DNA from 2 places in the Pseudomonas sp. P5_B3 genome. Region 2 is predicted to be linked to the other one. Evidence: riboswitches for the same ligand, from Rfam matches in the RefSeq annotation. Region 2 holds a riboswitch; the other holds the start of a gene.
The links. A riboswitch is a leader RNA that binds a small molecule or an ion and turns the genes downstream of it on or off. The one in region 2 is predicted to bind cobalamin.
Positions count from the first base shown of each region.

Region 1: linked by a shared signal. The riboswitch ahead of cobO (cob(I)yrinic acid a,c-diamide adenosyltransferase) and the one ahead of AC1DRN_RS08640 (CbtB domain-containing protein) in region 2 are both predicted to bind cobalamin.

Region 1 is NZ_JBFULI010000024.1:61,153-74,867, reverse strand. It holds gene AC1DRN_RS15755 (PQQ-dependent sugar dehydrogenase) at 1-613, opposite strand, end outside; gene AC1DRN_RS15750 (hypothetical protein) at 681-1,265, opposite strand; cobalamin riboswitch at 1,419-1,651, shown strand; gene cobO (cob(I)yrinic acid a,c-diamide adenosyltransferase) at 1,734-2,345, shown strand; gene AC1DRN_RS15740 (cobyrinic acid a,c-diamide synthase CobB) at 2,342-3,679, shown strand; gene bluB (5,6-dimethylbenzimidazole synthase) at 3,676-4,326, shown strand; gene cbiB (adenosylcobinamide-phosphate synthase CbiB) at 4,323-5,231, shown strand; gene cobD (threonine-phosphate decarboxylase CobD) at 5,224-6,216, shown strand; gene AC1DRN_RS15720 (cobyric acid synthase) at 6,213-7,664, shown strand; gene cobU (bifunctional adenosylcobinamide kinase/adenosylcobinamide-phosphate guanylyltransferase) at 7,814-8,335, shown strand; gene cobT (nicotinate-nucleotide--dimethylbenzimidazole phosphoribosyltransferase) at 8,332-9,387, shown strand; gene cobC (alpha-ribazole phosphatase family protein) at 9,384-9,959, shown strand; gene AC1DRN_RS15700 (adenosylcobinamide-GDP ribazoletransferase) at 9,962-10,702, shown strand; gene AC1DRN_RS15695 (MarR family winged helix-turn-helix transcriptional regulator) at 10,897-11,301, shown strand; gene AC1DRN_RS15690 (MFS transporter) at 11,354-12,562, shown strand; gene AC1DRN_RS15685 (hypothetical protein) at 12,559-12,681, shown strand; gene AC1DRN_RS15680 (glutathione peroxidase) at 12,738-13,304, shown strand; gene AC1DRN_RS15675 (OmpP1/FadL family transporter) at 13,496-13,715, opposite strand, start outside.
Region 2 is NZ_JBFULI010000009.1:128,008-145,208, forward strand. It holds gene nfrB (cyclic di-3',5'-guanylate-activated glycosyltransferase NfrB) at 1-547, shown strand, start outside; gene AC1DRN_RS08595 (NfrA family protein) at 544-3,708, shown strand; gene AC1DRN_RS08600 (DUF4434 family protein) at 3,708-4,586, shown strand; gene AC1DRN_RS08605 (MerR family transcriptional regulator) at 4,679-5,083, opposite strand; gene AC1DRN_RS08610 (NADH:flavin oxidoreductase/NADH oxidase family protein) at 5,160-6,386, shown strand; gene AC1DRN_RS08615 (phospholipase D-like domain-containing protein) at 6,394-8,040, opposite strand; gene AC1DRN_RS08620 (vWA domain-containing protein) at 8,151-8,696, opposite strand; gene AC1DRN_RS08625 (magnesium chelatase ATPase subunit I) at 8,816-9,823, opposite strand; gene cobN (cobaltochelatase subunit CobN) at 9,987-13,844, opposite strand; gene cobW (cobalamin biosynthesis protein CobW) at 13,848-14,918, opposite strand; cobalamin riboswitch at 15,022-15,234, opposite strand; cobalamin riboswitch at 15,440-15,665, shown strand; gene AC1DRN_RS08640 (CbtB domain-containing protein) at 15,787-15,978, shown strand; gene AC1DRN_RS08645 (CbtA family protein) at 15,990-16,697, shown strand; gene AC1DRN_RS08650 (cobalamin biosynthesis protein) at 16,694-17,107, shown strand; gene cobM (precorrin-4 C(11)-methyltransferase) at 17,191-17,201, shown strand, end outside.

The sequences.
Region 1 (13,715 bases), on a different contig from region 2:
TCCAGTGGTGGTTCAACGGGCCGCCCGGCAGGTCAATCACCTTGATCGGTGGTGACTGGATCTGCGTCTCGCCACTTTCATAGTGAAAGCGCAGAAGGCGATCAGTATCGGCCACATACAGGTCATTGCCGACCAGCGTCATGCCGAAGGGGGAGTTGAGATTTTGCACAAACACCGTGCGGGTTTCCGCGACGCCATCGTGGTCCTTGTCGCGCAGCAAAGTGATGCGGTTCGCGCTGGGCACGCCGGCCCCGGCGCGCTCCATGACTTTTTTCGCGACCCAGCCGCGAATGCCTTTGCCGTCTTCGGGGTTGGGTGGTGCATTGGTTTCCGCCACCAGCACATCGCCATTGGGCAGCACATAAAGCCAGCGGGGGTGATCCAGGTCTTCGGCAAAAGCGGCCACTTGAGTGCCCGTGGCGGCGACAGGTTTTGCGCCCTGCGGCCAACCGATGGCCGGGGCGATGTTCACGGTCGGAACCAGGGTCTTGTCGGGTTCTGGTAGTCGGGGGGACGGGCCGGTGCCGTCGGAGACTTGCAGGCGAGAGGTCTCGCCACAAGCGGCGAGCCCTGTGCAGAGCGCGACAACGAGAGCGAGCGGGGGCGTGCGCATGCTGGTCTTCCCTACGAATGCCTTGTTCTAATCATAGAGAAGCGTTGTCGTGCGATGGTTCAATGCCTCAGCCGCGAGCTTCCTTGAACAGCACCGCAATGCCGGGGTGATAGTTGCCGGCTTCGTTGCGCAACTTGCGGTAGGCATAAGGGAAATACCAGGCGACCGCGCAGGTGTGTTCCTTTTGCAGGTCGTCGACCATGTCCTGGAGTTCTTCCGGCGTTGCGCCTTGCTGGGCTTTTTGCGGGGCGACGAACAGGCAGCCGAGTTTCAGGTCGCTGGCGTGGCTCAGGCGCTTCGCATCGCTGGCGATATCGAGCAGGGCCTGGGACAGGTTGAGGCTGTTGACCCGTGGCCAGCGCTGGCTGGTCTGGATGTAGGCGCGGGTTTCCGGCGAGGCGAGGAACAGGTCGGCGCGGCTGTTGCGCTCGCCTTCGTCGGTCTGTTTGCGGGTTGGTGTCTGTTGCAGCGTGACCATCTCGGCCATCCAGGCGGCGGCAGACAGCAGTCCGAGATTGGCTTTTTCGTCGTGCCAGTACGGTGTGTCGCCATCACCGCGGACGGCGTTGTAACGGTCGATGCATTCGAACCAGCGCTCAAGCACCGGGCGCAGGAATTCCAGCTTTGGATTGCTGATGATCATGCCTTGCATGGGCTCACCCTTGTTGTTGTGTTGTGAGGTTGTGGCTCTTTGATATCACTGCTGGGAGTGTGGCACAAGATTGACGTCAGTTTATTGATTGATGGCAGTCAATCGGTCGATCGCCTCCCGGCTTTAATTGACGCTCCACCCCCAACCCTCTAACCTTCGCGGCTTGTTTCAGGTGCTCTGTGGCTTGGGTCGACAGAGTGAAACAGGGAAGCCGGTGAGTGAGTCCTTCTATTGGTCGAAGGCCCGCAATTCCGGCGCTGCCCCCGCAACGGTAAATGAGTGAAAACTGTGCTGATGCCACTGTGTCGATTCGATGCGGGAAGGCGCGCAGTCTGGCCCCGCGGCCACTCATGAGCCCGGAGACCGGCCTGATTCATCCAGCGGCGTCACGGTGGGCGATGCCAGGCTTGTTGCCTTCTATTTTTGTGCCTGCCCGCCGTTATTCCTGCCTCAACGGAGAGCTCCCCCATGACTGATACCCCCGATCGTGACGAACGCCATCTGGCGCGCATGCAGCGCAAAAAAGCCGTGATCGACGAGCGCATCGCCAATTCCCCGAACGAGTGTGGCCTGCTGCTGGTGCTGACCGGCAACGGCAAGGGCAAGAGCAGTTCGGCCTTCGGCATGCTTGCCCGCGCCATGGGGCACGGCATGCAATGCGGCGTGGTGCAGTTCATCAAGGGCCGTAACAGCACGGGCGAAGAGTTGTTCTTCCGGCGCTTTCCCGAGCAGGTGCGTTTTCATGTGATGGGCGAAGGCTTTACCTGGGAAACCCAGGACCGCCAGCGCGACATCGCCGCCGCCGAAGCCGCCTGGGCGGTGTCCCGGCAACTGCTGTGCGATCCGTCCATCGGTCTGGTGGTGTTGGATGAACTGAACATCGCCCTCAAGCATGGCTACCTCGATCTCGATCAGGTGCTCAGTGACTTGCAGTCCCGGCCGCCGATGCAACACGTGGTGGTCACCGGGCGTGCCGCCAAGCCGGAAATGATCGAGATGGCTGACACCGTCACCGAAATGGGCGTGATCAAACACGCCTTCCAGGCCGGGATCAAAGCGCAGAAAGGCGTCGAATTGTGAGTCAGCCTCGACACTGTCCGGCGGTACTGATTGCCGCGCCGGCCTCTGGCCAGGGCAAGACCACCGTCACCGCGGCGCTGGCCCGATTGCATCGCAATCAGGGGCGCAAGGTCCGCGTGTTCAAGTGCGGCCCCGACTTTCTCGATCCGATGATTCTCGAGCGCGCCAGCGGTGCGCCGGTGTATCAACTGGACATGTGGATGGTTGGTGAGCAAGAAAGTCGCCGGCTGCTGTGGGAAGCCGCCGCTGAAGCAGACCTGATCCTGATCGAAGGCGTTATGGGGCTGTTCGACGGTACGCCGTCGAGCGCCGATCTGGCGCGGCATTTCGGTGTGCCGGTGCTGGGTGTGATCGATGGCACCGCCATGGCCCAGACCTTCGGCGCTTTGGCTCTGGGGCTGGCGCGTTATCAGCCGGACTTGCCGTTCGCCGGCGTGCTGGCCAATCGCGTCGGCACGCTGCGCCATGCGCAACTGCTCGAAGGCAGCCTGACTGAAGGTCTGCGCTGGTACGGCGCGCTGTCCCGGGAAACCGGGATCGAATTGCCGAGTCGGCACCTGGGGCTGGTGCAGGCCAGTGAGTTGAACGATCTCGACCTGCGCCTCGACGCGGCAGCCGATGCCCTGGCCAGCAGTTGCGAGGTCGCTCTGCCGCCGGCGGTCGAGTTCGCCGCCCCTGATGTCATCGCAGCCGCACCGCTGCTGGCCGGTGTGCGCATTGCCGTCGCCCGTGATGAAGCCTTCGCGTTCACCTACGGCGCGAGCCTGGATCTGCTGCGGGCGATGGGCGCCGAGTTGGCGTTCTTCTCGCCGATCCGCGACCGTGGGTTGCCGGAGGCGGACAGCCTGTACCTGCCGGGCGGTTACCCTGAGCTGCACCATGTCGCGCTGGCGCAAAACACCGTGATGCTCGATGCGATTCGCGCTCACCACCGGGCAGGCAAACCCTTGCTCGCCGAGTGTGGCGGCATGCTGTATCTGCTAGATTCCCTGACCGATGTCGAGGGCACTCGCGCTGAACTGGTTGGCTTGCTGGCCGGGGATGCGGTGATGCAAAAGCGTCTGGCCGCGCTGGCGTTGCAGGCGGTGGAACTGCCAGAAGGTTCGCTGCGCGGGCACACCTATCACCATTCGTTGACCACCACTGAACTGGCGCCGATTGCCCGGGGTTTGAGCCCTAACGGCGGGCGTGGAGCAGAGGCGGTCTATCGTGAGGGGCGGATGACTGCTTCTTATGTGCACTTTTATTTTCCGTCTAACCCCTCGGCGATTGCCGCGCTGTTTGCGCCTGACCAAAACCCTGTGGGAGCGGGCTTGCCCGCGAAGAGGCCATGACCGACAACGCATTCTCTGAAGCCGAACGCGCTGCGGTCTACCGCGCCATCGCCGAACGCCGCGACATGCGCCACTTCAGCGGCGGCACCGTCGAGCCCGAATTGCTGCGACGCCTGCTCGAGGCGGCACATCAGGCGCCCAGTGTCGGCCTGATGCAGCCCTGGCGCTTCATCCGCATCAGTAATCGCGCCTTGCGCGGACAAATCCAGGCCCTGGTGGAAGAAGAACGCATTCGCACCGCCGAAGCCCTCGGTGAGCGCAGCGATGAGTTCATGAAGCTCAAGGTCGAAGGCATCAACGATTGCGCCGAGGTACTGGTCGCCGCCCTGATGGACGATCGCGCGCAGCATATCTTCGGCCGCCGCACGCTGCCGGAAATGGACATGGCCTCGCTGTCCTGTGCTATCCAGAACCTGTGGCTGGCGTCCCGCGCCGAAGGGCTGGGCATGGGCTGGGTGTCGCTGTTCGAACCGCAAGCCCTGGCCGATTTGCTGAAGTTGCCACCTGGAGCCAAGCCTCTGGCCGTGCTGTGCCTGGGGCCGGTGAAGGAGTTCTATCCGGCACCGATGCTGGTGCTCGAAGGCTGGGCGCAGGCGCGTCCGCTACATGAATTGCTGTATGAAAATTATTGGGGAGTGAGTCAATGAGTGTGGCGTTGTTGAGTGTCGCCGCGGTTGCGCTGGATGCGCTGCTGGGCGAACCCAAACGCTGGCATCCGCTGGTGGCGTTCGGCCGTTTTGCCGAGCGCATCGAGCAACGCTTCAATGGTGGCGGTCGCGGCTGGCGCAGTCATGGCGTCACTGCGTGGGTGATTGCCGTGTTGCCGCTGACATTGCTGGTCACGGCATTCTCCTGGGCGCCTTATGTCGGCTGGATCGTCGAGATTCTCGCGCTCTATTGCGCCCTCGGTATGCGCAGCCTCGGTGAGCACGTCACGCCTGTGGCCAAGGCATTGCGCGGCGATGATCTTGATGAAGCGCGCAAACGCGTGAGTTATCTGGTCAGCCGTAAAACCAGTGATCTGGATAAAACCGAAGTCGCCCGTGCCGCCACCGAGTCGGTGCTGGAGAACGGCAGCGACGCAGTGTTCGCGGCGTTGTTCTGGTTTGCCGTGGCGGGTGCGCCGGGCGTGGTGCTCTACCGCCTGAGCAATACCCTGGATGCGATGTGGGGCTATCGCAATGAGCGCTTCGAACGGTTTGGCTGGGCGGCGGCGAAGGTCGACGACGTGCTCAATTACATTCCTGCGCGCCTGGTGGCACTGACTTACGCGCTGCTGGGTAAAACCCGGCTGGCGTTGAAATGCTGGCGCACCCAGGGCCCGACCTGGGACAGCCCGAACGCTGGCCCGGTGATGGCGGCAGGGGCGGGTGCCCTTGGCGTCGAATTGGGCGGAGCGGCGATTTATCACGGCGAACTGCATCAGCGTCCACAGTTGGGCGAAGGTGTGCCGGCGGATGCCGACTCCATTGACCGAGGCTGGCAATTGGTCCAGCGCGGGGTATGGTTATGGCTGCTGATTCTCTGCCTGGGGGCCGAATTTTATGCTTGAGCACGGTGGGCGATTGCGCAAGGCGGCGCTCGAATACGGCATAGAGGAAGCCGACTGGCTGGACCTGTCGACGGGCCTTGCGCCCTGGCCGTTCCCGGTGCCGGATATTCCGCTGCGGGCCTGGGCTCGTTTGCCGGAAGCGGACGATGGCCTGGAGCAAGCCGCCTGTGATTACTACGGCACCTTGCAGGCATTGCCGGTGGCCGGCTCGCAAATGGCAATCCAGCTGCTGCCGCGATTGCGTCGGGCAGGCAAGGTCGGCGTGCTGTCGCCGTGTTATGCCGAGCACGCTGAAGCGTGGCGTCGTAACGGCTACATCGTGCGTGAAGTGCTGGAGCACGAAGTCGACTTCTTTATCGACAGTTTCGATGTGCTGGTGGTGGTCAACCCGAATAACCCCACAGGCCTGAGCCTCACCCCCAGTCGCCTGCTCGACTGGCACGCGCGGCTGGCCCAGCGCGGTGGCTGGCTGGTGGTGGACGAAGCGTTCATGGATAACACGCCGCAACTGAGCCTGGCGCCGTTTGCCCATCAAGTCGGGTTGATCGTCCTGCGCTCCTTCGGCAAGTTTTTCGGCCTGGCCGGTGTGCGCCTGGGGTTTGTGCTGGCCGAGCGCAAGTTGCTCAAGTTGCTGGCTGAACAAGTGGGGCCGTGGGCCGTGAGCGGGGCAACCCGGGTAGTGGGCCAGGCCTGCCTGCGCGATACCGAAGGGCAGACGCGGCAACGGGTGCGCGCGGATGAGGCCAGCGAGCGCCTTGCGTCGATGCTGGAACAACAAGGGTTCCAGCCTCAGGGCGGTTGTGCGCTGTTCCAGTGGCTGATCACCGAGCGCGCCGAAGAACTGCAGGAATTCATGGCCCGGCGCGGCATTCTCCTGCGATTGTTCACGCACAACAGCAGCCTGCGATTCGGCTTGCCCGGTGACGAAGCCGCCTGGGTGCGACTGGCGCAGGCATTCGAAGATTTCGCCAAGGAAAACCAATGACCACGCTGATGGTGCAGGGCACCACATCGGATGCCGGTAAAAGCACGCTGGTGACCGCGCTGTGCCGTTGGGCCACGCGCCAGGGCGTCAGGGTGGTGCCGTTCAAGCCGCAGAACATGGCACTCAACAGTGCGGTGACCGCCGACGGTGGCGAGATTGGCCGCGCCCAGGCGGTCCAAGCCCAGGCCGCGAACCTTGAGCCGCACACCGACATGAATCCGGTGCTGCTCAAGCCCAACAGTGACACCGGTGCCCAAGTGATCGTCCATGGCCGCGCCGTCACCACCATGAACGCCGTCGCCTATCACGACTACAAGACCATCGCCCTGCAAGCGGTGTTGGCCTCCCACGAGCGCTTGAGCGCGGCGTATCCGCTGGTGATGGTCGAGGGCGCAGGCTCGCCGGCGGAAATCAATTTGCGGGCAGGTGACATCGCCAACATGGGCTTCGCCGAAGCGGTGGATTGCCCGGTGCTGCTGATTGCCGATATCAATCGCGGCGGGGTTTTCGCCCACCTGGTAGGCACCCTCGAACTGCTGTCGCCGAGCGAACAGGCGCGGGTCAAAGGCTTCATCATCAATCGTTTTCGTGGTGATATCGCGTTGCTGCAACCCGGTCTCGACTGGCTCGAAGAGCGCACCGGCAAACCGGTGATTGGCGTGCTGCCGTACGTGATGGACCTGCACCTGGAGGCCGAGGACGGCATCGATCAGCGCCAGGCCGATAAGGCTGAACAGGTGCTGAAGGTGGTGGTGCCGGTGCTGCCGCGCATCAGCAACCACACCGACTTCGATCCGCTGCGCCTGCATCCGCAAGTGGACCTGCAATTCATCGGCCCTGGCCAAGCCATTCCACCCGCCGATCTGATCATCCTTCCCGGCTCGAAAAGCGTGCGCAGCGACCTCGCGTACCTGCGGGCCAACGGCTGGGACACCGCCATCACCCGGCATCTGCGTTACGGCGGGAAACTCCTGGGAATTTGTGGCGGCCTGCAGATGCTCGGTGAGCAGGTGCATGACCCGCTGGGTCTCGAAGGTGCACCGGGATCCAGTGCCGGTTTGGGGCTGCTGGCGTTCCAGACCCAGCTCGAACAAGAGAAGCAGTTGCGTAATGTGCGTGGTCGCCTGGCGCTGGAAGATGCGCCGGTGGCGGGCTATGAAATTCATGCCGGCGTGACCACCGGACCGGCGCTGGAAAATGCTGCCGTGCAACTGGATGACGGTCGCTGTGATGGTGCGCAAAGTGTTGACGGGCAGATTTTCGGCACCTACCTGCACGGGCTGTTCGAATCGCCGGCGGCGTGCAGTGCGCTGCTGCGCTGGGCGGGTTTGCAGGAGGTGCAGGACGTGGATTACCACGCCTTGCGCGAGCGTGATATCGAACGACTGGCGGATCTGGTGGAGAAGCATCTGGATACCGGGCTGTTGCGACAGCTCTGCGGGATTTGAGGCGCCTGTCATGGCCTCATCGCGGGCAAGCCCGCTCCTACAGTTGATCTGCGTCGATCATAGATATTGGGTACACCTCATAACCCTGTAGGAGCGGGCTTGCCCGCGAAGGGGGCCGTCGCCTCCCTGAAGATTTCAAGGAAATAACCATGCTCCAACTGATCCTCGGCGGCGCCCGCTCCGGCAAGAGTCGCCTGGCTGAAAAACTCGCCATCGACAGCGCGCTGGCCGTGACCTACATCGCCACCAGCCAGCCACTCGATGGAGAAATGAGCGAGCGGGTGGCCCATCACCGCGCCCGTCGTCCTGCCGAATGGGCATTGATCGAAGAGCCGGTGGAACTGGCTCGGGTGCTGCGAGAGTCCGCCCGCGCCGACCGCTGCCTGCTGGTGGATTGCCTGACTCTGTGGCTGACCAACCTGCTGATGCTCGACGATGCCGCGCGCTTGCAAACCGAGCGCGATGCCTTGCTGGACTGCCTGGCGTCGCTGCCGGGTGAAATCATTTTTGTCAGCAACGAGACCGGAATGGGTGTCGTGCCGCTGGGCGAATTGACTCGCCTCTATGTCGATGAAGCCGGTTGGCTGCATCAAGCTCTGGCTGAGCGCTGTCAGCGTGTCGTCCTGACCGTCGCCGGCCTGCCCCTGACTTTGAAAGGAACTGCGTTATGACTCAATCCTGGTGGCTGAACCCGTGCAAGCCGGTCGATACCCAAGCGGTCGAACAGGCGCAGGCGCGGCAGCAGCAACTGACCAAACCCGCCGGCTCCCTCGGTCAGCTGGAATTGGTGGCGGTGCAACTGGCGGGGTTGCAGGGACGGGTCAAGCCGAGTCTGGATCAGGTATGGATCGCGATTTTTGCCGGCGACCATGGTGTGGTCGCTGAGGGGGTGTCGGCGTTTCCTCAGGAAGTGACCGGGCAGATGCTGCACAACTTTGTCAGTGGCGGTGCGGCGATCAGCGTATTGGCGCGGCAGTTGGGCGCTTCCCTCGAGGTGGTTGACCTTGGCACGGTAACGCCGTCGCTGAGCCTGCCGGGCGTGCGTCACCTGAACGTCGGCCCGGGCACGGCAAACTTTGTACAGGGGGCGGCCATGACCCAGGCCCAGGGGCAACTCGCCCTGCAAGCCGGTCGTGACAGCGTGCAGCGGGCCATCGCCAGCGGTGCGCAGTTGTTTATCGGTGGCGAAATGGGCATCGGCAACACCACCGCCGCCAGCGCCCTGGCGTGCGCGCTGCTCGATTGCCCGGTGGTGCATCTGACCGGGCCTGGCACCGGGCTTAATGCCGAAGGTGTCAGCCACAAAGCGCAGGTGATCGAGCGCGCCCTGGCATTGCATGGCGCGCAGCGTGGCGACGCCTTGCAGACCCTGTTCAACCTCGGCGGTTTTGAGATCGCCGCGCTGGTCGGTGCCTATCTCGCCTGTGCCCAGGAGGGTGTCGCGGTGCTGGTGGACGGTTTCATTTGCAGTGTCGCGGCGCTGGTTGCGGTGCGCTTGAATCCAGAGTGTCGTCAGTGGCTGTTGTTCGGTCATCGCGGCGCCGAGCCAGGGCATCGTCATGTGCTGGAAACCCTGAACGCGCAGCCGTTGCTCGATCTCGGCCTGCGGCTTGGCGAAGGCAGTGGCGCGGCATTGGCTGTGCCGCTGCTGCGCCTGGCGTGCGACCTGCACGGTCAGATGGCGACCTTCGCCGAAGCCGCCGTGGCAGATCGTCCGGCATGACCTTGCGCGTGGATCTGTTGCGTCACGGTGAAACTGAACTCGGCGGCGGCTTGCGTGGCAGCATCGATGATGCGTTGACCGATTTGGGCTGGGCGCAGATGCGCGCCGCCGTGGTCGGACAAGGCCCGTGGGACCGGCTGGTCAGTTCGCCGTTAAAGCGTTGTGCACGCTTTGCCGAGGAGCTCGGTGCGCAATTGGGCGTGCCGGTGCAACTGGACAAAGACCTGCAAGAGTTGCATTTCGGCGCTTGGGAAGGGCAGAACGCGGCGGCGTTGATGGAAACCGACGCGCAGGCGCTGGGTTTGTTCTGGGCCGATCCTTATTCGTTCACGCCGCCTCAGGGTGAGCCGGTTGCAGACTTTTCGGCACGGGTGCTGGCAGCGCTGGAGCGCTTGCATGCGACCTGTACCGGTGAGCGCATTCTGCTGATCAGCCATGGCGGAGTGATGCGTCTGTTGCTGGCACAAGCGCGAGGGCTGCCGCGAGAGCAACTGCTCAACGTTGAGATCGGGCATGGCGCGCTGTTTTCGCTGACAGTGGAGCCTGCGGGCCTGTTGAAGGAAGTGCTCTGACCATGCTGCCATTCTGGATCGCCCTGCAATTTCTCAGCAGCCTGCCGATACGCCTGCCCGGCATGCCTGAGCCCCGGGAGCTGGGGCGGTCGCTGCTGTTTTATCCGTTGGTGGGATTGCTGTTTGGCGCGATTCTGTGGGCAGTCAACTGGCTGTTACTGGGCACGCCGATGTTGTTGCACGCGGCGCTGTTGCTGAGCGTTTGGGTGCTGCTCAGTGGCGGATTGCATCTCGATGGCTTGGCGGACAGCGCCGATGCCTGGCTCGGCGGTTTTGGCGACCGTGAGCGTACGCTGACCATCATGAAAGACCCGCGCAGCGGGCCGATCGCCGTGGTGACGCTGGTGCTGGTGTTGTTGCTCAAGTTCACCGCGCTGCTGGCGCTGATCGAACAGCCGCATTCGCTGGCATTGATCATCGTGCCGTTGATCGGTCGCAGCGCATTGCTCGGTTTGTTCCTGACTACGCCCTATGTGCGTGCCGGTGGCCTGGGCCAGGCATTGGCCGACCATCTTCCGCGTTCGGCGGGCAGACAGGTGTTGGCGGTCAGTGCACTGGCCTGTGTGTTGATCGCAGGCGTCAGCGGTGCGCTGGCGGTGGTGTTGGCAGTGCTGGGGTTTGTCTCGCTGCGCCAGGTGATGTTGCGGCGGCTGGGTGGAACGACGGGCGATACGGCAGGTGCAATGCTGGAGTTGCTGGAGGTAGGGGTGTTGGTTGGATTGGCATTAGCCTTAGCGCCGTAGTGGTGAATGTTCCGGCCTCTTCGCGAGCAGGCTCGCTCCCACAGGGTTTCAGTTTTGTTGACACAATAGTGGGCACACCGAAAATCTCTGTGGGAGCGAGCCTGCTCGCGAAAGCGATTTTCGGGACACCGCCTGATCACTGAACAAACTCCATGTCACTTGATTTAACCGACTCGCGGGTATATACACGCACCATGCTCGATTCCCAATGTTTATGCATCAACCTGCGTCGCGCCGCCCGTGGCGTCAGCAGGCATTACGACGGCGCTCTCGACGGCTTCGGGATCAACGTTGCGCAGTATTCTTTGCTGTGCAACCTGCAGCGTCTGGATCACCCGAGCATCTCAACCCTGGCCGAGGCCATGGGCCTGGATCGCAGCACCCTGGGTCGCAATTTACGGGTGCTGGAGGGTGACGGCCTGGTGACGCTGGTCGAGGGCGAGGACATGCGTAACCGCATCGTCCTGTTGACCGAGGCCGGGGCAGAGCGTCTGAAGGCTGCCTTGCCGGCCTGGGAAGCCGCACAGCAGCGTTTGATCGATCGCCTGGGGGCCGAGAAGCGCGAAATCTTACTGAAGCTGCTGGATGAACTGGCATGATGCCGGTTTTTTCGATCTTAAGCGGGTATATACCCGCTACCGGAGAACAACAATGACATCGATGTGGCGTACATGCGGCTGGGTTCTGTTGGGGAGTGCGCTGATCCTTGCGTTGTCTCTGGGGGTTCGACATGGCTTCGGGCTGTTTCTGGCACCGATGAGTGCCGAGTTCGGCTGGGGCCGTGAAGTCTTTGCCTTCGCCATCGCCCTGCAGAACCTGATCTGGGGCCTGGCTCAGCCATTCACCGGCGCGCTGGCCGACCGCTTCGGCGCGGCGAAAGTGGTGCTGATCGGAGGCGTCCTGTACGCGGCCGGGCTGATTTGCATGGGGCTCTCCGACTCGGCGGTGACCTTGTCCCTGAGTGCCGGTCTGCTGATCGGCATCGGACTGTCCGGTACGTCGTTCTCGGTGATTCTGGGTGTAGTCGGCCGCGCGGTGCCGCCGGAAAAACGCAGCATGGGCATGGGGATCGCCAGTGCGGCCGGTTCGTTCGGCCAGTTCGCGATGTTGCCCGGCACCCTCGGTTTGATCGGATGGCTTGGCTGGTCCGCGGCGCTGCTGGTGCTGGGCTTGCTGGTGGCGTTGATCGTGCCGCTGGTGAGTATGCTCAAGGACAAGCCGCTGCCCGTCCTGGGCCACGAACAGACCCTTGGCGAAGCACTGCGCGAAGCCTGCTCCCACTCCGGATTCTGGCTGCTGGCGTTCGGCTTTTTTGTGTGCGGGTTCCAGGTGGTGTTCATCGGTGTGCACTTGCCGGCCTATCTGGTGGATCAGCATCTTCCGGCGACGGTCGGCACCACGGTGCTGGCGCTGATCGGCCTGTTCAACATTTTCGGCACCTACACAGCAGGATGGCTTGGCGGGCGCATGTCCAAGCCGCGTTTGCTCACCGGTTTGTATTTGCTGCGGGCGGTGGTCATTGCGTTGTTCCTGTGGGCGCCGGTGACCACCACCACGGCCTATTTGTTCGGCATGGCCATGGGCTTTTTGTGGCTGTCGACGGTGCCGTTGACCAACGGTACGGTGGCGACCTTGTTTGGCGTGCGAAACCTGTCCATGCTCGGTGGGATTGTTTTCCTGTTTCACCAGCTCGGTTCGTTCCTGGGCGGCTGGCTGGGTGGCGTGGTGTACGACCGTACCGGCAGCTATGACTTGATCTGGCAGGTCGCGATTCTCCTGAGCCTGTTGGCCGCCGCCCTGAACTGGCCGGTGCGTGAACGGCCGGTGGCGCGCCTGCAAACACAAATGAGTGCGATATGAACAGTCTCTGGCCGCGGATCGCTGTAGCCGCCGTATGCGCCTTATTGCTGGCGTTGTCGTGGTGGGGCTGGCATCAGGGCGGGCTGGCGCTTTTGCAGTTGGGCATGGGGACTTGCTAGCGCGATGGCGGGGCGAGTAACGTCTAACCCTGACGATTGCTCAAGGATTTCCCGACATGCTGATGCGCTGGCTGGCAGTTCCCGCATTACTGGTCGCGTTTACCGGGTTGGCTCACGCGGCGGACTGCCCGGATCTTTTGCAAGGCTCGTTGCCCAAGCTGCGTGCCAAGGAATCCATCGATTTGTGCCAGCGCTTCGCTGGTAAGCCGTTGGTGGTGGTCAATACCGCAAGCTTCTGTGGCTTTGCTCCGCAGTTCAAAGGCCTTGAGGCGCTGAACCAGCGCTTCAAGGGTCAAGGGCTGGAGGTGATTGGCGTTCCGTCCAATGACTTCAAGCAGGAGTCGAAGGACGGTGCCGAGACCGCCAAGGTCTGCTACGTCAATTATGGCGTGACCTTCACCATGACCGAGCCGCAAAAGGTTCGCGGCGAAGAGGCGACGCACTTGTTCAAAGTCCTCGCCAGTCAATCCAGCGCGCCGAAGTGGAATTTCTACAAGTATGTGGTGGATCGCCAGGGCAAGGTGATCGCCAACTTCTCCAGCCTGACCAAGCCGGATGATCCCGAATTCATCGCTGCGGTGGAAAAAGCCCTGGCTTCGCCACCGCTCGTGTCGACCCCCTGATGTAGGAGCGAGCCTGCTCGCGATGGACGCGAACGATGACGCGTGCTTTCAGGATGTACGAGACGCCTTGAGGTTTTCGCGAGCATTCGAGCGTCGACCGGTTGTTCCTACAAATGAAAAGCCCCGCTTCCATGAGGAGAGCGGGGCTTTTTTGATTCCGATGGCGAGCGGTTCAGGCTCGCCGGGAATCATCAGAAGCGGTAGGTCGCACCGACACCGAAACCGTTGGCGCTGTTTTCGTACTTGGCGCTGTAACTGTCTACCAGGTTGGAGCGATCCACCTTGACAGCTTCTTCCTTCAGGTAGGAGTAGGCGACGTCGATGGTCAGATCATCGGTGACGTTGTAGCCGGCGCCAAGGCTGAAGATTGTGCGGTCACCTGTAGGAATACGTGGGGATCGGTCGGTATTG
Region 2 (17,201 bases):
ATGGGCGCCACTCAATCCGTTCAAGCTCGACAAACGCCTGATCGACGCCGTGCCGCGCAAAATCGCCACGCACTACGGCGTGCTGCCGGTCGGCGAGGAAAACGAAACCCTGGTACTGGCCTCCGAAGGGCCGGTGAGCCAGGTGTCCCTGGGAGCCATCAGCCGTCAACTGAAGCGCCCGGTGCGTTGCCGCCTTGCCCCACAAGGCCGGGTGACGCTGGGGATCCGCTACTGGTACGCCAGCCCTCGTCAAAACGAAGAAGTACATCAGATGCTTGAGGTGCTCGAAAAAAATCAGGACGACGAAGACCTGATCGAGCGCGTCAGCCATCACCAGGTATTGCTGGGCAATCTGTTGCAAGTACGCGGCATGGTGCCGCCAACCCTGTTCAATCAGGCGCTGATCGATTTCGATGCGGAAAGAATGGCTTTAGGTGAACACTTGATTGAACGCGGCATGATTACACAGGAAATTCTCGAACAGGCCTTGGTCGATCAGGCGAGCGAGCAGCACGCTGCCTACTGCATTGCCCGGGAGGCCGCATGAAGCCTGTCCATCGTCAGACCTTGATGGCCAGTAGCCTGTTGCTCTGCCTGAACACGCCGACGTGGGTGCAAGCCGAACCCTTGACCGATTTCGATCAGTTCCGCAGTTACCCCTATATGGACCGCAGTTACCGCGAAGCGAAAAACGGCAACTGGAAGGAAGTCGAACGGCTGATGCGTCACCTGCTGAGCCAAGTGCCAGGAAATGATGAAGCACGGGCACTGCTGGTGCAATCGCTGGTCAAGCAGCAACGCTACGAAGACGCCGTGCAAGCGCTGCAGGATACCCCGGCCAACAGCGAAGCCCTGCTCAACCTGCGCCTGGCCTGGATCGAACAGGATCCGCCGGACAGAAAACAGGTGGAGCAATGGATAGCCTCCAGCAATCTGGAACAGCGGGTGCGCCTATGGCAGGCCTACAGCGCCAGCCTGGCCAAGCGCGGTGGCGCGGCCTCGGCCCATGACTGGCTGGCGCAACTGCCACCCAAGGGTGATGAGCAAGCGCTGCAACAGGCCCGGGCCAATTGGTCCGAGCAATTGCACGATTGGGATAGCACCATCAAGGAACTCGCGCCCCTGGCCGCAAAACAACAACTCGATGCCCAAAGCTGGCAACGCCTGGCCAACGCCTACGTGCAACGCCTCGACGAGCAACCTTTGCAGCAATTGCTGCAAACGGCGCCAAGCCCGGAAGCCGCGCGCAAGACCCGACTGGCCATGGTTGACCGAGCGATTGCCATGGGCCAGGTCCAGCAGGCGCAGCGCTGGATGCAATCGCTGCCGCCCGCCGATCTTGCCAATCCGGCGCAACGCCAGCGTCTGTGGGAACTGGCGCGGCAAACCGGCGACAGCGCCACGGTACAACGCTTGAGTGGTGAGTTGCAGCGGCCGTGCCTGGAGACCGCCGACTGGCTGTCGCGTCGCGATCCGCAAGCGGCACTGACCCAGTTGAAAGGTTGCCAGCCCGAAGAAAATCCGCAAGCGTGGCTGGTCCTCGCCCAGCGCCTGCAAGCCACCGACCTGCTGCAAACGACCCGTCTGCCGGAGCCCTGGGACACGCGACGCCGCGAACACCTGCTCGACGTCTGGCAGGAGGAAGGCCGCAGCGACAAAGTCATGGCCTACCTCGCCAGCCAGCCGCAGACCGCCGACGTGGTCAAACGCCGCGCTGAACTGCTCCAGGCATCGGATCACGATACCGAGGCGGCGGCATTCTGGGAGCGGCATTACCAGCAGACCGGCAACCTCGATTCGCTCAATCAGGCGACCTACCTGGCGCTGAAAGCCGGCCAGCGCGAACATGCGCAGCAATTGCTCGAGAGCGCCTTCGACCGCCACGGCGGCAAGCTGCCGACGCCCCTGCTGCAACGGTTGGCGGGGTTGTATGCCGCGTCGACACCGACCCCAGCGCAACAGCGACGCATCGTTTCGTTGCTCAACCTCGTCGACCCCGCCACTCGCGGGCAGTTGCTGGCGCAACTGGCGGAAAACGGCCAGTGCGGCGCGGTTCAACAGGCGATTGGCGATCAACCGCAAGCCGCGGGCGACTACCGCGCCCTCGGCCGTTGTGCAATGCCCGAGCGCCCCGGCGAAGCGGTGGTGTATTACCAGAGCGCCGAAAAAATGGGTGACCAGAACACTCGCCTGCCACTCGCCTACGCCCTGGAGGCTGCCGGAGACTCGGCCGGTGCCCTCGCCATCTGGCGCAGCATTCCGGATGCCGAACTCAGCGACAATGCCCGCCTCACCGCCAGCCGCGGCGCCCTGAATATCGGCGCCACGCAAACAGCCGAACGCTACTGGCAACTAAGCCGCACCCGTGGTGCCAATGAGTGGACGTTGGGCGCGGCGATTGCCGATGCCCAGGGCGATCACACCCTCGCGCTGCAACGCCAGCGTTCCGCCCTGCAGCTGGTACCCGATGCCGAGCATTACTATGCGGCTTCGGTCACTGCGCAAAAGGCCGGCGACCTGCAACAAAGTACCGAATGGCTGGCCGAAGCGGCGCGGCGCGAACCGGACAATCCCCGTTATCGTGCCGACTACGGCGTGCGCCTGGCCAGTGCCGAGACCAAGGCGGAACGCGCCCGCTCCATCCCGTATCTGCAACGCGCCACCCAGGATTTCCCGGAAGACTATCGCCTCGGCGAAACCCTGGCCTGGCGTTATGACGAGGTCGAGAACAGCGCCTCGGCGCGCAAGGAACTGGAACGCGTGATCGACCTGGAGCAGAGCCCGGTGGCCGCCGATGACGAAGAAGGCAGCATGGAGGCACGGCGCTATCGCCAGCGTCGCGCTCATGAAAGCCTGTCCCGTCGCGACTCAGTCACCATCGCCAGTACCTGGTCGCCGGCCGGGATATCGACCAACGACTTCGTGCGCCCCGACGACAGCACTGGCACGCAGCGACGCTCCACTTCACAGAACGTGCAACTGGCCATGTGGGACCACGCATTGGGCGATGAACCCAGCCGCGCTGGCAGCACGCAGTCGGTCTATGGCCGTGTGTTGCTTGGCGGCGTGGGCCGATCGAGCTATGCCGAATCCCTGGGTACCGGCGTCGGCCTGCGCTACAAGCCCTGGGGCACCGCCAACATCAACTTCTATGGCGAGATCTACAAACAAAGCCAGTTCGACGACCAGGACAACCATGGCCTGAGCCTCGGCCAAATGCTGGTCCCCGACAAGGTATCCGATCAGACCGAGGATCACCGCGATGATGGCCACACCACCACCGACTACCTGCTGCGGTCAACGGCGTCGTTCCTTGATCAGGGTCGATTCCGCAACGATTGGCGGGTCGATGAAAGCGATTGGGAGGAGCGCTTCCTCTACCTCGACGCGGCGTGGTGGACCAAGGCCGGCGACCATCAATGGCTGTCGCGCTTCCAACAGGGTCACACCTGGAAGCTGCCGTTCAACGGCGCGCAAACGATCATGCCGTACGGTTTCCTCGAATTCGCCAGCCAGGACCCGAGCAACGACTGGCGCCAGGATCTGCGCACCGGTCTGGGCCTGCGTTGGCAATGGTGGTTCAACGATGACATTTACAATGCCTATCGCGCGCACCTGACGGTGCGCACCGAGTATCAACAAGCGTTGGGCGGCAATCTGTATGACGGCGGTAACGGCGTGCTGGTGGGCGTGGAGTTGAATTTCTGATGAAGCGACTTCTTTTGGCTGTGTGCCTGCTGTTGGGCGCCACGGCGACCCATGCCGACGAACGGATTTTCTATCAGCCGCTCAATGTCGATGCCAACCTGAGCCAGGCGCAATGGCAGCGAATCTGGCAGGACACTGCGCGCCAAGGCGCGCACACGGTGATCGTGCAGTGGACGGCCTACGGTGACTCGGACTTCGGCGGCGCCAACGGCTGGCTCGCGACCAGCCTGAAACTGGCCCAGGCCCAAGGCTTGAAACTGGTGCTGGGCCTGCGCATGGACCCGGCCTATTACCAGCGCATCGATGAGCTGGACAGTGCCGGGCTGGCGACCTACTGGCAGGCGCAACTGGGGCTGTCGCTGGCCCGGCAGCAGACGTTGCGCAAGGACTGGAAACTCCCGGTCAGCGGCTGGTATTTACCCATGGAACTGGATGACTCGCACTTTCTACCGCTCGATCGTCGGCAAACCCTGCAACGCCAACTCAAGGATTTCGCTGGCAAGCTCGACGCGCCGCTGCACATCAGCGTATTCAGCGTCGGTAAACTTGCGCCACAGGTGAATGGCCAGTGGCTGGGCGAAGTGGCCAACGCCGGAATCCAGGTATGGTGGCAGGACGGAGCCGGCACTGGACGCTTGCCACCCGTGGTTCGCAACGGCTACGCCAATGCACTGCCCTGCTCCATCGGCATCGTCAGGGAAGCCTTCCGGCAAGTCAGTGCTGCCGGGCAACCTTTCCGTGCCGAACCGATGCCCCCGCAATCAACCTCGTCGGGCTGCCACCCTACGTCGGTTTTCTCCCTGCGCTATCGACCATGGGGTAAGGCGATTCTCGACAACCAGCACAAAAACGAGGTCGGCGATGTACAGAACCATTGAAGACGAAATGTTGAAAAGATCGGTGCCGGCTGGGCTTATGAACCGATCCATCCAATCCGCGAGCAGGCCTGCCCCCATGTCCCATGGCTGACCTAATGCTTGAATGACGTCATCACCCGTTCGGCATTTTCATCGCAGCTCATGCCTTCGGGCCTGGCCTGAATGGTGTCGATCCAGCCCAGCAACTGCGCCTTGCTATGGGCCAGGTGCCGTTGCATTTCTTCGATCTGCTCGATCTTGCGATGCAGGCCGGCCATCAACTCATCGTGCTTGAACGCGCCCGTCACATTATCCGGCAGTAACTGCTTGAGTTCTTCCAGGCTGAAACCCGCTTGTTGTGCGCACTGGATGAGTTGCAGGGTTTGCAGCGCCTGTTGCGAGTAACGCCGATAACCGTTGGCAGAGCGCTCGACCTGGCGGATCAATCCCTGAGACTCGTAAAAACGGATGCGCGAGGCGGTCAACCCACTCAACTGTGCCAATTCCCCAATCTTCATAGGGGCCTCATTTATTCGCTTGACATTAAAGTTAACTTTAAGCTTAGCCTCTGCTCATCACTTCGAGGAGTCAAGCATGTCGCCCTTCCAGATCTTGAATCTGCCCAACGGCCAGATCATCGGCAATCGCATTGCCAAAGCCGCGATGGAAGAGAACCTCGCCAATACCGATCAGGTGCCCGACCAAGCGCTGTTGCGCCTCTATCAGGCCTGGGCCGAGGGCGAAGCCGGCTTGTTGCTGACCGGCAATGTGATGATCGACCGCCGCGCCATGACCGGCCCCGGCGGTGTAGCGCTGGAAGACGAGCGCCATCTGGAACGCTTCCGCCAGTGGGCAAGTGTCGGCCGGGCCGGCGGTGCGCACTTCTGGGTGCAGCTCAACCATCCTGGCCGCCAGACCATGGCCAACCTCGGCCAGCAGGCCTTGGCGCCATCGGCGGTTGCGCTGGATCTCGGTCAGTTTTCGAAGATGTTCGCCGAACCCAAACCCATGAACGAGGACGACATCCAGGAGGTGATCCGACGCTTCGCCACCAGCGCCGCACTGGCGGAGAAAGCCGGCTTTACCGGGGTGCAGGTCCACGCCGCCCACGGCTACCTGATCAGCCAGTTCCTTTCGCCGCTCACCAATCGGCGCACTGATCAATGGGGCGGTTCGCTGGAAAATCGTGCGCGCCTGCTGTTGTCCGTCGTCGCGGCGGTTCGCCAGGCGGTGTCGCCGCAATTCTGTGTGTCAGTAAAACTCAACTCAGCGGACTTCCAGCGCGGCGGTTTCGATGCCGATGATGCACGGCAGGTAATCCAGTGGCTCAACGAACAACCGATCGACCTGCTGGAACTCTCCGGCGGCAGTTACGAAGCACCGGCCATGCAAGGCGAAGCGCGCGACGGCCGGACCCTGGCGCGGGAGGCGTACTTTCTGGAAATGGCCGGTGAACTGGCCAGCGTAGCGCGGATGCCGGTGATGGTGACGGGCGGGATCCGGCGTTTGGCAATCGTCGAACAGGTCCTCGACAGCGGCATCGCCATGGCCGGCATCGGCACCGCGCTGGCCGTGGAACCGCACCTGGTCAAGCACTGGCGCGAAGGCCGGGACATTCATCCGCAGCTGCCGCCGATCCGCTGGAAGCGCAAGCCCCTGGCGGCGTTGGCGAACATGGCGGTGGTCAAGTTCCAGCTGCATCGCTTGAGCCGTGGGCGCACCACCCGACCCAAGGTTTCGGCGTTGTTGGCGTTGATTATTGATCAGTTATACATCGCCAAACGCACGCGTCAGTATCGCCGGGCCATGAGCGCGGACTGATGGATCGCTATTGGCCGGTAAACCGCAGTCGCGACAACATCCGTAGATCCCCCGCGCGGTAATAGTGATCAGTCCAGCTGTTATCCGTCGCCAACGGCTGGACCTGCTTGAGCGCAAGTTTTTTCGCGAAATAGCGAAAGCGGTAATGCTCGTAGAACCGCAGCAACTCCAGGCCATAACGGTCTGCCAGATCGGTATCGCCGCGAATGATCAGATAGTTTTCGTCATTGCCGTTGCTGGCTGCGTCGCTGAGGTTGTGGCTACCGCTTATGATCGTCGGCGCATCACTGGTGAAGTCAGTGACGATGGCTTTGGTGTGCACCAGGATATTGCCCTTCTGACCCTCCCTGCTTTCCTGGAGCCAGCCTTCCAGCCCTTTGTCGAGCAGGGCAACGGTGGTGAATTCAGCGGTACGGTCGGCATGAAACCCGGTGATTTCGCTGGCGGTGTTTTGCAGGCCATAGCGCAGGATGTCGTCATGGGGCAAGCCGAGCAAGGCGTTGAGGATGGCATCGGGCAAGGCGAACGCAGTGACGAACAGCACGTCCTTTTTCGCGGCATTGATGATCGAGACGAACTCATCCAGGTCACCCCCGCCCGAGCGCGGCGAGAACCCGGCGAAAAGTGCCTGCGTCGGATCCATCGGGTTGTGCTGCGTGATCCATTGCCGCGTGGCGCCGACATCTGCCGGCGTGCTCCAGACCTGCTCGAAGGTTTGCAGATAACGGGTACTGAGCCGCGTATCGTCCAGCACATGCACCACGTTGGCCTGACGGTAAACACCGTTGGGGGTGAAGTTGGTACTGCCGCAGAGTACCGCTTCGGGTTGATGCTGCCCCGCTGCGTCGAGCCGACTCAAGACCATAAACTTGTTGTGAAAGATATTGTGGGTGACCCGCCCGCGTTTGTTCGCCTGGGGGATATTTTTCAGGCTGACCTCGTTCAAGGCGGTAGTGTCTTCGCCCGGTTGCGCGTGATAAAGGACGCGAACTTTCACGCCGCGTTCCAGCGCAGCCTCCACTGCGTCGACTATCACCTGTAACTGGTACTCATAGATGGCGATATCCAGCGCCCACTGGCCATCGACAGCACGCGCGATAAACCCCAACAAGCGCCCGAGCAAACCGTTCTCCAACCATCTACGCGGGGCTTCGGGCCAGGCTTCGATGGGCAGCTTGTTCCTTTTGCCAATGAGTGCATCGAGATCGGGAAACTTGCGCTCGAACGCCTGACTGGCGGCTACTGCGCGGTTGAAGTTGACACTTTGGTTGCCGGGATGGCCATCGTCGGAGGTGACCGTTACCTCCAGGCACTCACCCAGTTGTGGCGCATTGTGGCTGCCGTAGACCGGGTAGACCCGATAATGGATCGTCATCCCCGGATTGACCGCGTAATCGGCCCAGCGGAATTTCTGTAACGGTGCGATATCGCTGGGCGTGGCGTGAAACTGGGGGAAGGTATGGTCCTTGTCCGGGAACGTCAGGCTATTGAACAGAAACATCCAGGGTTTGCTGCCCTGCTGTTTTTCAATGGCAAAACCCAACAGGCCAATGCGACGGGATTCGGCCAGGTCCATGGCCAACAGCACGCCATTGGTGCCGGCGTAAGCCTTGACGCGAAAATCGCCCTGTTCATTGACGGCCAGGATACGCATGGTTCACTCCTGTGATGGATTTGCCCGGTGAGCATAGATCGTCGATGAATTTTTTACCCTGACGACCCGAAACCGGATTGATGCCTTCGCGAGCACAGACAGCGCAATGCTCAGCCTGGAAGCAGCTCGTCCATATGTCGATAATCCGATTGCAGCTGCGCAGCCAAAACTTTGCTGCGCCCAAGACGAATCGGCCCGCGTTCGATGTCGATCACCAGACCTGGGCATTCGATTGCCGGCAGTATGGACCAGTCCTTCAGCCGCCCATCGGTCACCAATAAAAGTCTTTGCTGTTCCGCCGGAAAGCGTTTTTGCCGCGCGGTCAGCCAGTGCCTCGCCTCACCCAGCGCCGCCAGCAACGGCGTTCCACCACCTGCGCCGAGCCCATCGAGCCAATGGCGCAAACCGTTGGAAGCCTTCAACCCTTGCACCTGCCACTTGGGCACCGAGCCGCTGGCGGTCAGCAACGCCAGGCGCGCACGTTGGCGGTAGGCATCATCGAACAGCTGCGCCAGCAAGCCTTTGGCATCACTCAACGCCTGATGACGGCGGGTCGAAGCCGACGCATCGACAATCACCAGCCACAGTTCATGGGGCGAACGGGTGCGCAGTTGATACAACAGATCAGCACGCTGACGGGGCCGACCATTAAGCAAGGTGCCTGGCCAGTTGATCGAACCGCTACGTGCTGCATGACGCTTGCCCTGTTTGCCGTGGTCCAGCCGCCCGGCCCGGGGTCTGGCATTCGCCCCCGCGTCTGAGCGAGGGCGAATGCCTAGGGCTTTTTTGGCCAGCTCGGCACTTCACGTCGTGCGCCGACCGCCAGCGCCTGGGCGGGCAATTCGCCCCACTGGCCCTGCCCTTCGCCGGGATTGGCGTTCTGCGGCGCGCAGGGTTGCGCCGCTTGGGATTGCGCAGGAGCCGGTGCTGAGTGCTCGCGACGACGATGGCGCAAGGCGAACTCGGCGACGGCGTCGATATCTTCCTCGGCGATGGCCTTCGCCCCGCGCCAGGCGGCATGAGCCCGTGCGGCACGCAGCCAGACCAGGTCGGCGCGCAAGCCATCGACGCCCGCGGCAAAGCAGCGTTCGGTAATCTGTGCCAGCGCCTGGTCGTCGAGGGGAATGCTTGCCAGTGCATTGCGTGCGTTCTGGCAACGTTCGCGCAAAGACGCCTGCGCCGACTCCCATTCGGCACAGAAACCTTGCGGATCACTGTCGAAATCCAGGCGACGACGGATGATCTGACCTCGCTCGACGGGCGCGGTGTGGCCTCCGAGGGCGACGTTCAAGCCGAAACGGTCCAGCAGTTGCGGGCGCAGTTCACCCTCTTCCGGGTTCATGGTGCCAATCAGCACGAATTTCGCCGAATGCCGATGGGAAATGCCGTCACGCTCCACCAGATTGGTGCCGCTGGCAGCCACATCGAGCAGCAGGTCAACGAGGTGATCAGGCAACAGATTGACCTCGTCGACATAGAGCACGCCACCATCAGCCTTGGCCAGTACGCCGGGGGAAAACTGTGCGCGCCCTTCGCCCAGCGCCGCATCGAGATCAAGGGTGCCGACCAGGCGCTCCTCGGTGGCACCCAATGGCAATGTGACGAACTGACCGCTGGCCAGCAGGTCCGCCAGACCGCGGGCCAGGGTCGACTTGGCCATGCCCCGCGGGCCTTCGATCAGCACGCCGCCGATTTTCGGGTCGATGGCGGTCAGGTACAGGGCCAGCTTCAAGTCGTCGGCACCGACCACGGCGGAGAGGGGAAAGTGCGGGGTGTCGGTCATTGTTTTATCTCAGTCATGGTCGGTGATCTCACCGGCGCCCCAATCCCTGTGGGAGCGAGCTTGCTCGCGATGGCGGAATGTCAGGCAACATTTTTGTCGACTGAACGAATGTCATCGTCGGAACGCCGCCCGGAGCAAGCTCGCTCCCACAGGTTTAAGTGCGTCAGCTGTCTTCTTCTATATCCAGCAACAAATTCTCCAGCGCCTCTCGGTACTCACCGGGCTCCTTCCACATCCCGCGCTGTTGCGCCTCGAGCATGCGCTCGGTCATGTCGCGCAAGGCATGGGGATTGTGTTCACGGACAAAATCCCGAGTGTCCGGATCGAGCAAATAGGCATCCGCCAGCAAGGCGTACTGGTGATCATCAATCAACTGCGTGGTGGCGTCGAAGGCGAACAGGTTATCGACCGTCGCGGCCATTTCGAACGCACCTTTGTAGCCGTGACGCTTAACGCCTTCGAGCCACTTCGGATTGGCGGCCCGGGAACGGATCACCCGGTTCAGCTCTTCCTTCAAGGTGCGAATCTTCGGCAGGTCCGGTTGGCTGTGATCGCCATGATAACTGGCCGCGGCCTCGCCTTTCAGGCTTTCCACCGCTGCGAGCATACCGCCCTGGAACTGGTAGTAATCGTTGGAGTCGAGCAAATCATGCTCGCGGTTATCCTGGTTTTGCAGCACCGCCTGTACCTGGCTCAGGCGCTGGCTGAACTGTTCGCGGGCGGCGGTGCCTTCGTCGGAACCGCCGTAAGCATAGCTGCCCCAGTTGAGGTAAACCTCGGCCAAATCCTCGCGGCTCTGCCACAGGCGACCATCGATGGCACCCTGCACCCCTGCGCCGTAGGCACCGGGCTTGGCGCCGAAAATCCGCCAGCCGGCCTGACGTCGCGCCGCGTCTTCATCGAGCCCCGTCTGCAGCAAAGCTGCACGCTCGGCGCGCACCTTGGCCGCCAGCGGATTGAGGTCGTCCGGCTCATCGAGGTCGGCCACCGCTTGCACCGCCGCGTCGAACAAGCGAATCAGATTGGCAAAGGCATCGCGGAAGAACCCGGAAACACGCAAGGTCACGTCCACCCGCGGACGGTCAAGCAAACTCAGCGGCAGAATCTCGAAATCATCGACCCGCTGGCTGCCGGTCGCCCAGACCGGGCGCACGCCCATCAACGCCATCGCCTGGGCGATGTCATCGCCGCCGGTACGCATGGTCGCGGTGCCCCACACCGACAGACCGAGCTGGCGCAAATGATCGCCGTGGTCTTGCAGGTGCCGTTCGAGGATCAGGTTGGCCGACTGGAAACCGATGCGCCACGCCGTGGTGGTCGGCAGGTTGCGCACGTCCACCGAGTAAAAATTGCGCCCGGTGGGCAGCACGTCCAGACGCCCACGACTCGGCGCGCCGCTGGGACCGGCCGGGACGAAGCGACCGCCAAGGGCGTCTAGCAGACCGCACATTTCCGCCGGACCGCAGGCGTCCAGACGCGGGGCGACCACCTCGCGCAGGCCATCGATAATGGCGCTCACCTCTGCCCAGCCTGCCCCCTGTAGGAGCGACGGTGCGGCGTTCCGACCTGCTCGCGATGGTGTATCAGTTAACATCAATGTGGCTGACACACCATCGCGAGCAGGCTCGCTCCTACAGGTGCTATTCAAAACGTCCGAAATCAACTGCGCGGCGAACAACTCCAGGCGTTCGCGGGTATCGCCCGCCGTACGCCAGGTCTCTTCGCTGATGTTCTCAAGAGCCTCGGGGCGCGGCCCTGTCCACGGTTCGGCCAGCGCACAATCGAGCGGGTCGAAACCCAGTTCGAAAGCCTTGGCCAGTGCCCGCAGCAGACTCGACTGCGCGCCCCGGCCATCGCCCCGTGGAATACGCAACAACGCGAGCAACGTATCGATACGCAAACGACCGGTGGGCGACTCGCCGAACACATGCAGGCCATCGCGGATCTGCGACTCTTTCAAGTCGCACAGATAAGTGTCGAGTCGCGGCAACCAGATCGCTGCATCGGCATCGCCGTCGAGCTGCTCCTCCAGTTGCAGTTCACGGTCGATGTGCGTGTCGCGCACCAGTTGCAGGATGTCGCGCTGCAACTCGCGGGCGCGGCGCGGATCGAGCAACTGCGCTTCGTAATATTCGTCGGCCAACAGCTCGAGGTTGCGCAGCGGGCCGTAGGTTTCGGCGCGGGTCAGCGGTGGCATCAGGTGATCGATGATCACCGCCTGGGTGCGCCGCTTGGCCTGGGCGCCCTCACCCGGGTCGTTGACGATGAACGGATAGATGTTCGGCAACGGCCCGAGCAGTGCATCCGGCCAGCAGTTTTCCGAGAGCCCCACGCCTTTGCCCGGCAGCCATTCGAGGTTGCCGTGCTTGCCGACGTGGATCACGCCGTGGGCGCCGTAGGTGTTGCGCAGCCAGAAGTAAAACGCCAGGTAACCGTGGGGCGGGACCAGGTCCGGGTCGTGATACACCGCGCTCGGGTCGACCTGGTAACCCCGGGCCGGTTGAATGCCGACGAAGGTCAGGCCGAAGCGCAGGCCGGCGATCATCATCCGTGCGCTGCGGCACATGGGGTCGTTTTCCGGTGCGCCCCAACGTTCGAGCACCGCCGCGCGATTGGCTTCGGGCAGTGCATTGAACATCGCCAGATAATCATCCATCCCCAGGCTCTGCTGGCACGGACGCAGGTCAAGGGTATCGAGATCGTTGCTGACGCCGCCCAGCAACTGCTGGATCAATGCTGTGCCGCTGTCCGGCAACTCAGCCGGCAACGGATAACCTTCGGCATGCAGCGCCCGCAGAATATTCAGCGCGGCTGCCGGGGTGTCTAGGCCGACGCCGTTACCGATGCGGCCGTCGCGGGTCGGGTAATTGGCGAGAATCAAGGCAATGCGTTTTTCTGCATTGGGCACCCGCGCCAGATCGACCCAGCGCCGGGCCAGTTCGGCAACGAAATCCATACGCTCAGGTTGGGCCCGGTAGCACACCACATCCGACTGACTGCGCTCACTGCGCCACGCCAGGTCCTTGAAACTGATCGGGCGGCTGATGATGCGTCCGTCCAGCTCAGGCAAGGCTATGTGCATCGCCAGGTCACGGGGGCCAAGCCCCTGTTCGCTGGCGCGCCAACCGGGCTCGTTGTCCTGGGCGCAAATCGCCTGGATCACCGGAATATTGCGGCGAAACGGCCGTAGATGGGGTGCTTCAGGACTGGATTGGGCGAAGCCGGTGGTGTTCAAGATCACCGAGACGCTGGTCTCATCCAGCCAGTCCTCGACCACGGTAAGACAACCGGGCTCTTTCAGGCTGGCCAGCGCAATCGGCAACGGATTCAACCCCGCCGCCTGCAGGCGCTGGCAAAAAACATCAATAAAAGCAGTGTTCGCCGCCTGCAAGTGCGAGCGGTAGAACAGCACCGCCGCCACCGGTTGATCGGCGTGCCAGCCGGCCTGCCAGTCGCTCAGCGCGGCTGCGTGTTTGTGCGGATGGTAAATCGCCGTGCGTGGCAGGGTCTGCGGCTCGCCCCAGGTGTAATCACGGGCCAGCCAGCGGTTGGCCAGGCAGCGGAAGAAATCGAGGGCGTTGCCCATGCCGCCCTGGCGCAGAAACTGCCAGAGCCGGTCGCGGTCCTCGGCGCCGACGGTGCTCAGGTCGCTGAGCTCCGGGTCCGGACGATCATCGCCCGGCACCAGAATCACCTGCACGCCGCGCTGCGACAGTTCGACCAGGCGCTCGATGCCGTAACGCCAATAGGCGATACCGCCGTGCAGCGAAATCAGGATCACCTTTGCGTGACGCAGCACTTCATCGACGTACAAATCGACCGAGGCATGGTTCTGCACCTGCATCGGGTTGGCCAGGCGCACGCTCGGGTAATCGTCGGGCAATTGCTGCGCCGCTTCGGCGAGCAGCGCCAGGCTGGAGTCGCCGCTGCACAGGATCACCAGCTCGGCGGGGGTTTGTCCAAGGTCGGCAATGTTGTCATCCGACACGAAACCGCCGGGCTGGGTCCTGAGCAGGTGCATGGCTTACACGCTGAGCGCGGCGCGCAATTGCGCTTCGAGAACCGTGGCATCCAGTTCCTGGCCGATCAGCACCAGACGGGTGACTCGCGCTTCTTCAGCACCCCACTGGCGGTCGAAGTGCTTGTCGAAACGTGTGCCCACGCCCTGGATCAGCAGGCGCATCGGTTTGTTCGGAACGGCGGCGAAGCCTTTGACTCGCAAGATGCCGTGCTGGACCACCAGTTGGGTCAGCGCGTCCATCAGCAGGCTTTCATCGGCTTGCGGCAGTTCGATGGAGATCGAATCGAAGGCGTCGTGATCGTGGTCATCATGATCGTCGTCGCCATCGTGATGATGGTCGTGGTGGCTGTGACGGCTGTCGATGTGCTCTTCGGAGCCGGCACCCAGGCCGATCAGCACGTCCAGCGGCAGGCGACCGCTGCTGGCTTCGACGATTTTCACCGCTGGCGGCAATTCCTCGGCGACTTCCAGGCGCACACGGGCCAGGTCCGCCGGGTTGATCAGGTCGGTTTTGTTGAGGATCACCAGGTCAGCGCTGGCCAGTTGGTCGGCGAACAGTTCGTGCAGCGGCGATTCGTGGTCCAGGTTCGGGTCGAGTTTGCGCTGGGCGTCGACCTGATCCGGGAACGCGGCGAAGGTGCCGGCGGCGACGGCCGGGCTGTCGACCACGGTGATCACTGCATCCACCGTGCAGGCACTGCGGATTTCCGGCCACTGGAAGGCTTGCACCAGCGGCTTGGGCAGCGCCAGGCCGGACGTTTCGATGAGGATATGGTCGAGATCGCCGCGACGGGCCACCAGTTCGCGCATCACCGGGAAGAATTCTTCCTGAACCGTGCAGCACAGGCAGCCGTTGGCCAGTTCATAGACACGGCCTTTGGCTTCTTCTTCGGTGCAACCGATGGAGCATTGCTTGAGGATTTCGCCGTCGATGCCCAACTCACCGAATTCGTTGACGATCACCGCGATGCGGCGACCCTGGGCGTTGTCGAGCATGTGGCGCAGCAGCGTGGTCTTGCCCGAGCCAAGAAAGCCAGTGACGATGGTGACAGGGAGTTTGGACAGTGTTTTCATCGGATGCCCTATGGCTTAGGTGGCGGGCATACGGGACGACGACCGGCAACGCGGACGCGCGTGCCTGAAGAGTTCGCCACCGGATCACCCCGCCCGGTTGAAATTGAGAATCTGTAACGAGGCAGGTCTCCTGGCTGACGGTGCGCCGGCCTTGAGCCTGGCATTCGCTGCGCCTTCCCGCCGGCCTCATGGATTGAGTCAGCAGTGGCGTGGCAACGAACATCACCGTTCACAGTTGCGGGGGCAGCCGCGGCATCGACCGCGTTCCCTTCTTAGCTTCGACAAACGCCGAAGAACCTCGAAAGCGCAAGGCTACGCATGGTCTTGGGGCGGGTCAATGTTCATGCTGAGGTCTCTAGTGCCTGAAATGACGCCATCGCGAGCAAGCTCGCTCCCACAGGGGATCGAGTTCTGTCAGGAGCATGCGGTCAAATGTGGGAGCGAGCTTGCTCGCGATTGGGTCGACCCGGTTGCGAGTTGAGAACCCTTGCCAATTGACGCCCAGCCCCCGCCCATGCTCTCCTACACGCTTTGTTACGGGTGCCCTTCACAGGGTGAAACGGGAAACCGGTGAATCATGTGCTTTACTCTTAAGCCATGTCAGTCCGGTGCTGCCCCCGCAACGGTAAGCGAGCGAAGCGTCAGATCCACTGTGCCACTACGGCATGGGAAGGTGGCGCTTGCAGGATCAGGCAAACGCCTGCGCCCCTCGTGAGCCCGGAGACCGGCCCGCAACACAAAGTGACCAGTACGATCACTGAACCAACAAACCCGCGGTGGGCGGGCGCTGTTTGAACCTCTGCGCGGCTGGTCGTGCGGGGGTTTGCATGCGCTCTTATTCCCCGCTGACAGACCAGAGGGAAACGCCATGTCGATCATCAGCAGCGCCGAACACACATCCGCGAGCACCACCTCAACCCTGACCCAACGTCTGAGCGCCGCCGTCTGCGCGTCGATCCTGGGTGCGTGCCTGGTGTATTTCGCCGGTTTCTCGCACATCGAAGCAGTGCACAACGCCGCCCACGATACCCGTCACAGCTCCGCGTTCCCGTGCCATTGAGAGCTGTCGACATGATCAAGCGTATTGCGCAAACCGCAGGTTTCACCGGGCTGCTGGCCGCCCTGCTGCTGACCCTGCTGCAAAGCTTCTGGGTCGCTCCGCTGATATTGCAGGCCGAGACTTACGAAAAAGCCGAACCGGCCGCTGTTGAAATGCATGAGCACGCCGACGGTGCGATGGCTGCCCACACTCACGATGCGCAAGCCTGGGAGCCGGAAGACGGCTGGCAGCGCGTGCTGTCGACCACCGGCGGCAATCTGGTGGTAGCGGTCGGTTTCGCCCTGATGCTCGCCGGCCTGTACACCTTGCGTGCGCCGACCAAAACCTCCCAGGGCCTGCTCTGGGGCCTGGCCGGTTATGCGACGTTCGTGCTCGCACCGACGCTCGGCCTGCCACCTGAATTGCCCGGCACTGCCGCAGCCGATCTGGCACAACGGCAACTGTGGTGGATCGGCACCGCCGCCTCCACCGCCGTCGGTATCGCCCTGATCGTATTCAGCCGTCACTGGCTGATGAAAGTCCTCGGTGTGGCAATCCTTGCCGTTCCTCATGTGATTGGCGCACCGCAACCGCAAGTGCATTCGATGCTCGCTCCAGAGGCGCTGGAAACCCAGTTCAAAGTCGCTTCGCAACTGACCAACGTGGCGTTCTGGCTGGCCCTGGGCCTGATCAGCGCCTGGTTGTTCCGTCGTAAAAGCGATGGACAATACCACGCATGACTGACGTCAGCACAGCACCGACCCTGGTGGTCGGCCTGGGCTGCCAACGGGGCTGCCCCGTCAGCACGTTGCTGGCGCTGCTCGATCAGGCACTGGAGGCGCACCAGATTGCTCGTCATGAAATCAAGGCCCTGGCCAGCATCGACTCGAAGCGTGACGAACCTGCGCTAATCGAACTGGCTCAGCAGCTTGGCCTGGAGTTGATGTATTTCAGCAGTGAACAACTGGCCGCATATGAACCGCAACTCAGTCATCAATCGCAAATAGCGTTTGAACGCACCGGTTGCTACGGCGTGGCGGAAAGCGCCGCACTGGCCCTGGCGGAACAACTGGCCCAGGCCCCGGCAAAACTGCTGATTCCACGACAAAAATATGCTCAGGCAACCTTGGCATTGGCCGGCGCTGCGTAAAAAACCGATAATCCCCGCCTTCGATCATGAACACTCTTCATCTGAAGCCCTGCTCAGTCCCTTTTTCCCCACAGGAACCGACGATGACCGTCTA